One region of the Pseudobutyrivibrio sp. C4 genome, then DNA from elsewhere that is predicted to be linked to it. Evidence: riboswitches for the same ligand, from Rfam matches in the RefSeq annotation. Region 1 holds a riboswitch; the other holds the start of a gene.
What was found. A riboswitch is a leader RNA that binds a small molecule or an ion and turns the genes downstream of it on or off. The one in region 1 is predicted to bind thiamine pyrophosphate.

Region 2: it holds a riboswitch for thiamine pyrophosphate, as region 1 does, so the genes downstream of both, thiT (energy-coupled thiamine transporter ThiT) here and thiE (thiamine phosphate synthase) in region 1, are expected to answer to the same signal.

Annotation. Positions count from the first base shown of each region.
Region 1 is NZ_FOHF01000003.1:140,065-144,710, forward strand. Features, by position in the region: gene BMY66_RS07180 (radical SAM/SPASM domain-containing protein) at 1-1,054, shown strand, start outside; TPP riboswitch at 1,098-1,202, shown strand; gene thiE (thiamine phosphate synthase) at 1,273-1,902, shown strand; gene thiD (bifunctional hydroxymethylpyrimidine kinase/phosphomethylpyrimidine kinase) at 1,899-2,678, shown strand; gene thiS (sulfur carrier protein ThiS) at 2,695-2,889, shown strand; gene thiF (sulfur carrier protein ThiS adenylyltransferase ThiF) at 2,890-3,525, shown strand; gene BMY66_RS07205 (thiazole synthase) at 3,546-4,313, shown strand; gene thiH (2-iminoacetate synthase ThiH) at 4,322-4,646, shown strand, end outside.
Region 2 is NZ_FOHF01000005.1:169,123-173,768, forward strand. Features, by position in the region: gene ispE (4-(cytidine 5'-diphospho)-2-C-methyl-D-erythritol kinase) at 1-695, shown strand, start outside; gene BMY66_RS09725 (GntR family transcriptional regulator) at 732-1,406, shown strand; gene BMY66_RS09730 (YwiB family protein) at 1,421-1,837, shown strand; gene thiT (energy-coupled thiamine transporter ThiT) at 1,880-2,446, opposite strand; TPP riboswitch at 2,479-2,575, opposite strand; gene hflX (GTPase HflX) at 2,703-3,935, shown strand; gene BMY66_RS09745 (Na/Pi cotransporter family protein) at 4,075-4,646, shown strand, end outside.

The DNA of each region.
Region 1 (4,646 bases):
AGCTGGTGTAGAGCGAGTTGTAAAGGATTCAATTCGTGCTACTTTGAAAGATCCAGCTGAAAGCATTTTTATGGCAAAGTTTGCATTAGCAACAAAGAAAGCTGCTGATGTTAGAAAGAAATTCAAGGAAGAGGGCTTGCATGTTCCTCCATTCCTAATTGCATCAATCACTAGCAATTGCAACTTACATTGTGCTGGCTGTTATTCTCGTCAGAACGATGCCACAAAGGATTGTGAGCCTGTAAATCAGCTTAGCGATGAACAGTGGCTTACCATCTTCGATGAAGCAGAGGATTTAGGAATCAGCTTTATTCTTTTGGCAGGTGGCGAACCTCTTCTTAGAAAGGGCGTCATCAAGGCAGCTGCAAAGAAGCCTAATATTCTTTTCCCAATCTTTACAAATGGAGTATTCATCAGCGATGAGTACTTTGAGTTATTTGATAAAAACAGAAACCTTGTGCCAATCATGAGCATTGAAGGCCACAAGGAAGCAACTGACAGCCGTCGTGGCGAAGGAATTTACGATAAGCTTATTTCAAACATGGAAACATTCAAAAAGAATGGTCAAATATTCGGTAATTCAGTTACAGTTACTACAGAAAACTTTGACGATGTCCTTTCTGATGATTTTGTATCTATGCTTCAGGGATATGGCTGCAAGGCTGTAATCTATGTTGAGTATGTTCCTGTATCAGATGAGAGCAAGCATCTTGCCCTTAGCGAGGACCAGGAAGAGCAGCTTAGAGCAAGAATTGCCACTCTTCGTGAGGAATATGAGGACATGGTATTCATCTCATTCCCAGGTGATGAAAAGTCATCAGGCGGATGTGTAGCGGCAGGCAGAGGATTTTTCCACATCAATTCCCATGGTGGAGCTGAGCCATGCCCATTCTCGCCATTCTCCGACACAAACGTAATGGACATGGGCCTTCGAGGTGCTATTTCATCACGTCTCTTCCAGGTACTCCAGGCAGGCGACATCCTAAAGGATGACCATGTAGGTGGCTGCGTCCTCTTCGAAAAGAAAGAACAGGTGGAGGCACTTTGCAATTAGGTGTTGATTTTTTGCCACACTTGTAGCATTATATGTAAGGAATTTAATATGAGACGGGAGCTTGTAGACAGGCTGAGAGGAAGGTGTGACCTTCGACCGAGAACCTGATTTGGATAATGCCAACGTAGGGACGCCGATTAATAATGATATTGATATTATGCGGAAGCTATTTGAGAAATCAGGTAGCTTCCGTTTTTTTATGCAAAAAAGGAGGAATAATGGAATTTAATAGCGAGCTTTATTTTATTACTGACAGTACACCTTATGAGCTAGATGAATTCCTGTGGCGAGTTGAGGATGCCTTAAAGGGCGGCGTCACTTTGATGCAGCTTCGAGAAAAAAATCGTACCACAAAGGAATATATTGAACTGGCACAGGCAGTACATGATATTTGCAGAAAGTACAATGTTCCGCTGATTATTGATGATCGTGTGGATGTAATGCTTGCTGTGGATTGCGAGGGGGTCCATTTGGGGGCAGAGGATATGCCACTTGAGATGGCAAGAAGGATTATCGGGCCTGAGAAGATTTTGGGAGCCACTGCCAAGAAAGTGGATGTAGCAAAAGCAGCATATGAGGCTGGGGCTGATTATCTGGGAGTTGGCGCAATCTATCCAACTACTACAAAAGTAAAAACTATCATTACATCCACGGAGACATTGGATGCAATATGCCAGGCAGTTCCTATACCAGTTAATGCTATTGGCGGTTTGAATGCTTCTAATATGGATGTATTAAAAGGAATTGACATAGCTGGGGTATGCGCTGTTTCAGCTATTATGAAAGCAGATTCGCCACGAAATGCTGCTGAAAGTATGAAAAAGAAGTTTAGGGAGATAAAAGGATGAAGGTAGTTTTATCAATTGCAGGAAGTGATAGCAGCGGTGGAGCTGGAATACAGGCAGATTTAAAAACCATGTCTGCTCATAAAGTCTATGGAATGACTGCAATTACTGCGCTTACAGCACAAAATACCACAGGGGTTACAGAGATTGTGGAATCATCGCCACATTTTTTGGAAGAACAAATAGATGCTTGTTTGACTGATATACCAGCAGATGCAGTGAAAATTGGAATGCTTCCATCAGTGGAGCAAGTGCGAGTGGTAGCTAGAAAGCTTAAGGAATTTGGAACAAAGAATATTGTGGTGGACCCGGTTATGGTGGCTACAAGCGGAAGTAGATTGATGGAAAACTCTACCCCAGCAGTGATGGCAAAAATGTTGTTTCCACTGGCTAGAGTTATTACACCCAATATACCTGAAGCCGAAGTGCTAACGGGGATGAAGATAGAAGACAAAATAGATATGGAGCAGGCAGCCAAAAAGCTTGGTGAAAAATATGGATGTGGAGTTCTTGTAAAAGGCGGTCACTGTGTGGAGGATGCTAGCGATGTTCTTTTTGATAATGGATGCGTTACATGGTTTGAGGGCCAGAGAATTGATAGCACCAACACTCATGGAACAGGCTGCACATTATCAAGTGCTATTGCATCGAATTTGGCACTGGGGTTTGACTTAAAAGATTCTATCGTAAATGCGAAGTCATATATTGAAAAAGCTATCGGTGCAAATTTGGATTTGGGAAAAGGAAGTGGGCCACTTAATCATTGTGTGGCCAACTAGAAGGAAAGGAGAAGTAATGGTTTTCTTAAATGGAAAAGAGTATGAGTTAGCAAACAAGACGCTTGCTACTGTACTGGATGATTTTAAATTTGACGTTAGAACTATTGCTGTGGAGATTAACGAAGAAATCATTTCTAAGACAACATTTAATGAGACCATCTTAAAGGATGGAGATGTTGTTGAGGTAGTAAGTTTTGTAGGAGGCGGCTGATTGATACCGACAAAAGATGAGTTCTATAAGGCACTTGTAGATAGACATGGTGCAGAAAATCAAAAAAAATTCGACGAGGCTGTGGTTGCAATATGTGGGCTCGGTGGCTTGGGATCTAATATAGCCACATGTCTTGCAAGGGCGGGCATAGGCCACTTGATTTTGATTGACTATGATTTTGTGGATGTAAGCAATCTCCATAGACAGCATTACAAAATCAATCAGGTTGGTATGAAAAAAACTGATGCAATGGCGGCTAATCTACATGAAATAAATCCATACATAAAGATTGAGACTCATAACATAAAGCTGACAGAGGCTAACACAAAGCCATTGATAGAAAAGGCGGATATTGTCTGTGAGGCTTTTGATTCACCTGAAAGTAAGGCTATGCTTGTTAATCTGGTACTAGAACAAATGCCAGATAAGTATATTCTCTCTAGTTCTGGCATGGCGGGATTTGGCAGTGCAAATGATATAAAGACTAGAAGAGTATCAAAGAGATTCTATCTTTCCGGAGATGGGGTTAGTGATGTTAATGATGGTATCGGATTGATTTCATCTAGAGTGATGGTTTGCGGAGCACACGAAGCACATATGGTAATTAAAATTCTCATTGGAGAATTAGACGCATAAAAATGAAAGAGGAAAATGGAATGGAAAATGACAAACTGGTAATCGGTGGTAAAGAATTTGATTCTCGTTTTATTTTGGGATCAGGAAAATATTCGATGAAGCTTATTGAGGCAGCAACAAAAGACGCAGGAGCAGAAATAATCACTCTTGCAGTTCGAAGAACGAATACCAAGGATGAAGAAAATATTTTGGATTATATTCCAAAGAATGTAACTTTACTTCCAAATACAAGTGGCGCAAGAGATGCAAAGGAAGCAGTGAGAATAGCTAGGCTTGCAAGGGAGCTTGGTTGTGGTGATTTTGTAAAAATCGAGATTATGAGGGATACAAAGTATTTACTTCCTGATAATTACGAAACAATAAAAGCGACAGAAATTCTTGCAAAAGAAGGCTTTGTGGTTATGCCTTATATGTATCCAGATTTGAATGTTGCAAGAGAATTGCAAAATGTTGGAGCTGCATCCATCATGCCACTTGCATCACCTATAGGTTCAAATAAAGGTTTGGCTACAAAAGAGTTTATACAGATTCTTATTGATGAAATAGATTTGCCTATTATAGTAGATGCTGGAATTGGAAAGCCATCACAGGCATGTGAAGCAATGGAAATGGGGGCTGCGGCAATAATGGCAAATACTGCGCTTGCAACGGCAGGAGATTTGACACTTATGGCTTCAGCATTCAAGGACGCTATTGAAGCAGGAAGAAAAGCATACTTGGCAGGCCTTGGAAGAGTGCTTACTCGTGGTGCAGCAGCATCAGATCCACTTACAGGTTTCTTACATTAGGAGGCATCATGGAAAACACATTTTTATTTGATTCAAAGGAATTATCTGCAACAGGGCTAGAGCGCAAGCATCAGATTGAGACAGACCCTTCATCTAGAATCAATCACATGGAATACTTGCCAGGTATGGATATTATTGAGTCGGATGTACGTAAAAACGTAATGGAACATTTTGATTCCTATGATTACAACAAATACACAGCTGCAGATGTCAGAAGAGCACTTGCCAGCGATAAATGCACAATAGAGGATTTTAAGGCGCTTCTTTCTCCAGCTGCGGAACCTTTTTTGGAACAGATGGCCAAGAAGGCACAGCAGGAAACAAGTAAGCACT
Region 2 (4,646 bases), on a different contig from region 1:
TTCCTGTTAACGATGACAATCTTTGCATTAAGGCAGCAAAGCTTCTCATGGAGGAGTTTGATATACACACTGGTGTGCATATCAGCCTGGAAAAGCATATTCCTGTTGCAGCAGGCATGGCAGGCGGTTCTACAGATGCAGCTGCTGTAATGTTTGGAATAAATAAACTTTTTGATTTGAATCTCAGCAGAAAAGATTTGATGGAGCGAGGCGTCAAAATCGGAGCCGATGTACCATACTGTGTAATGCGTGGTACAGCTTTGGCAGAGGGAATTGGAGAGGTGCTCACACCACTTTCACCAATGGTGAAGTGCCCAGTGCTTATTGCAAAGCCAGGCATTTCAGTTTCTACAAAGCAGGTATATGAATCTTTGGATACATGCTTTGACAATGTTAAGCATCCAGACATCGATCAGCTGATTTCAGATATTAAAAATCAGGATTTACATGCCATTTGCAACCACATGGGAAATGTACTTGAAGAGGTTACAATTCCGCTACATCCAGTTATTGCTGATATAAAGAAAATCATGCTGGATCATGGAGCAGTTGGCGCAATGATGAGTGGTAGTGGTCCTACTGTATTTGGCTTTTTTGAAGACAACAAAACAGCAAAGGCAGCCAAGGAAGCACTTACAGAGAGCAAGCTTGTAAAGCAGCTTTATCTCACTACACTTTTTAACAACAAGTATTAATTAGTTTCACACATGAAATAAGGAGATTTAAACAGAATGACTGAAAATCTTACACTTCAAATGGATGATTATTTACCACTTCGCGATGTGGTGTTTAACACCCTGCGCGAAGCTATTCTTAAGGGCGAACTCAAGCCAGGTGAGAGGCTAATGGAAATGCATTTAGCTACAAAGCTTGGAGTTAGCCGTACACCTATCAGAGAAGCAATCAGAATGCTTGAGCACGAGGGACTTGCTGTTACTATTCCTCGCAAGGGCGCTCAGGTTGCTAAAATGACAGAAAAAGATTTACAGGATGTGCTGGAAGTAAGAGATGCACTTGATGCTCTTGCTGTGGTATGTGCCTGCGAAAGAATGACAGATGCTCAGTTTGTAGAGCTCAAGGAAGCTATGAAGGCATTTGAGTCAGCTACTAGAACTGACGATGTTCGAAAGATTGTGGAGGCTGATGAGGCATTCCATGATGTGATTTATGCGGCCGCTGCAAATCCTAAGCTTGAAAACATAATCAATTCTGCAAGAGAGCAGATGTACAGATATCGTTACGAATATGTAAAGAATCCATCTGTTTACGCGCAGCTTATATCTGAACATAAATCTATAATTGACGGTTTCGACAGAAGAGATGTAGATTTCCTGAAGGATATAATGCATGTTCATTTGTCAAATCAGATAAATGCTGTTCGTGAATTAATTAGAGAACAAAAATAGATTGGAAATAAATAATGACAGGAACAAAATGTAATATTAAACTTTGCTCCAAGCAAAAGATGGGCCACGAATCAGAGACTACAAATGAGGAGTATGTGGGTTCATTTATTGATAGAGGTAGTAAGCGTTACCTTTCTTATAATCGAGTTATGCCAGAGGGCCAAAAGGTAGATTGTCTAATAAGCTTTGAACACAACAAGCTTACATTGACTCAAAAAGGAGACATTCAATCAAAGCTTGAGTTTGCCCCAGGGGCTCGAACCAGAAATGCTTACAATACACCAATGGGCATGATGACTATTGTGGTTCACACAAAGCGTCTTGTAATCGAGCAAAAGGATACCGAAATCAATCTTTTAATTGATTACGATTTGGAAGCCGGTGGGGAACCTATCAATACAGTAATAGAAATTAAAGCAACATTAGAATAAGAAAACGCCAGAGATTACCTCTGGCGTTTTTGTTATTAAGAATTATTCAGTAGCCATATTTTTAAGTCTGTTCATGACATCTCTTACTGGTGGAATGAAAAGAATGATAAGTGTTACAGCAGCCTCAGCAAAGATGTAGATTGCGTTGTATGCAAGTGAGTAAGCTAGTGGATTCCAACCTTCCCAAGCCCATTCGCCAAAGAAAATCCAGCCTGAGATTACCGCAAATACGTAGCGTCCTAAAACTGCAGCAATGTAACCTTTGATAAGACCATATTTAGAATCCTTGAAGAATCCAGATAATCCAAGAGCACCAAAGGCGAGTATGTAATCAACAATAACCTGTGCTGGGAAAAGAATGTAAGGATCAACAATGAGGTTTAGCAATCCATAGGCAACACCTGTGATAATTCCAACAATAGGGCCGAACCAGAAACCTGGAAGACAAGCAACAAGCATTGAAAGTAATGTAATTGAGCCGCCAGTTGGGAATTTAAATACCTTAATATTAGACAAAACAAAAGCAAGTGCCATAGAAGCAGCACAAAAAGCTAGTTGCTTTGCAGAAAATGTGATTTTAGTTTTTTCGTTAGACATGTGATTAATCATTAAAAAAATCTCCCTTCATACATCAATGCTAGGAGATTCGTCTATCGCTTCCTTACGCTGGTATTATCCAGTTCAAGTATTAAGGGTCGGTGCAAGCACCTCTCAGCATATGCGCCCCTAGCAAAATATTTAATTTCGATATAAAAATATCACTTGTAGGAAATATAGTCAATGAGAAAATAACAATTAAATTGCAGTAAATAAAACAACATTGTAGAATGTAACTATAAGAGATTTTGAAAAGATAGGATATTAAATGGTAAATACAGAAAAGATTATAGAAAGAGTAATACTTGTATCAGTTAATGAAGGGGACGAGGTAGAGGCTAAGGATTCCCTTCATGAGCTTGCGGAGCTTTGTGAAACTGCCGGTGCACAGGTTGTGGGAGAAATCATGCAGAATCTGGAGCGCAGAAATCCTGGCACATATGTGGGCTCTGGCAAGGTTGAGGAAATCGCCGATTTAATTTGGGAGACAGAGGCTACAGGTATTGTTTGCGATGATGAATTAACACCAGCACAGATGCGCAATCTTGCTGATGCGCTAGATACAAAGGTCATGGATAGAACCCTTATTATCCTTGATATTTTTGCTGCCCGTGCTGGCACAGCAGAGGGAAAGATTCAGGTTGAGCTGGCACAGCTTAGATACGAGATGACTCGATTGACTGGCTTTGGTAAAAACATGTCCCGTGTGGGTGGTACTGCAGCAGGTGGCGGTGGTGCTATCGGAACTCGTGGTCCTGGTGAGAAAAAGCTGGAGATGGATAAGCGTCTTATTGCAGGGCGCATTACTCAGCTGAAGAAAGAGTTAAATGATGTTGTAAACCATCGTGAGCTTACACGTTCAAAACGACAGCGAAATGGCGTGCCTGTAGCGGCTATTGTTGGTTACACAAATGCAGGCAAATCATCACTTTTAAATAAACTTACAGATGCAAACATCCTTGAGTGGGATGCTCTTTTTGCAACCCTTGATCCAACCACTCGTGAGCTCCTCTTGGATAATGATCAAAAGATTCTGCTCACAGACACAGTAGGATTCATCAGAAAGCTTCCTCATCATTTGGTGGATGCTTTCAAGAGTACATTGGAAGAAGCTAAATATGCAGATTTCATCATTCATGTGGTGGATGTTAGCAATCCTCAGATGGACCGCCAGATGGAAATCGTATATGAGACTTTGGACAAATTAGGAGTTAGTGACAAACCTGTTCTTACTATTTTTAATAAAGTAGATAAGCTTGAAGATGAGTTGGATTATCACGATTTAAGGGCTGATTATACAGTACACACTTCCATTAAGACAGGAAAAGGCCTGGATAAAGTAAGAGAAATCCTGGCTACTTTGATGCGTGGAAATAAGGAATATATTGAGCGATTAGTTCCTTACACAGAAGCTGGAAGTATTGCAAAGATTAGAGAGACAGGAGAATTGATTTCAGAGGAATATCGTGAAGACGGTATTTTTATCAAGGCTTATATCTGAATTTACACAAATTTTACTTATATCATAGAAAATACTTAGACAATGGCATTCTAACATGTTATGATTATCAAGGACTAAAAAAAGAAGGATTAAGGATTTTACTTTTCGTGAAGGAAAAGTACGGTAGAAGGAGAAAATAATGACTTTAGCAGAGATATTATCACTTCTTGGTGGAGTGGGTCTATTTCTTTTCGGAATGTCGATTATGTCTACAGGCTTAAAAAACAGCTGTGGAGATAATCTTCAGGTTATTCTAGAGAAGGCTACTACAAACAAATTTGTAGCAGTCATCGTTGGTATAGCTATGACAGTATTGGTTCAGAGTTCATCTGCAACCGATGTTATGGTTATTGGTTTTGTAAATTCAGGTATGATGGCGCTTTCACAGGCCATCGGCGTTATCTTAGGTGCCAATATCGGTACAACAATCACAGCACAGATTACAGCTTTTAATATTGCTACATTTACACCATTCATTTTGTTTATCGGTGCAGTAATGTATCTTTTCATGAAGAGAGATATTGTTAAGCATTTAGGTTCTTTCTTTATGGGATTCGGTATGCTTTTCCAGGGGATCACTATCATGAAGGCATCCATTGCACCACTTGCAAATTCAGTGATGTTTAAGAACTTCCTTGCTGGATTAACAAATCCATTTGTAGCGCTTGTATTTGGTATTGCATTCACAGCATTACTTCAGAGCTCATCATC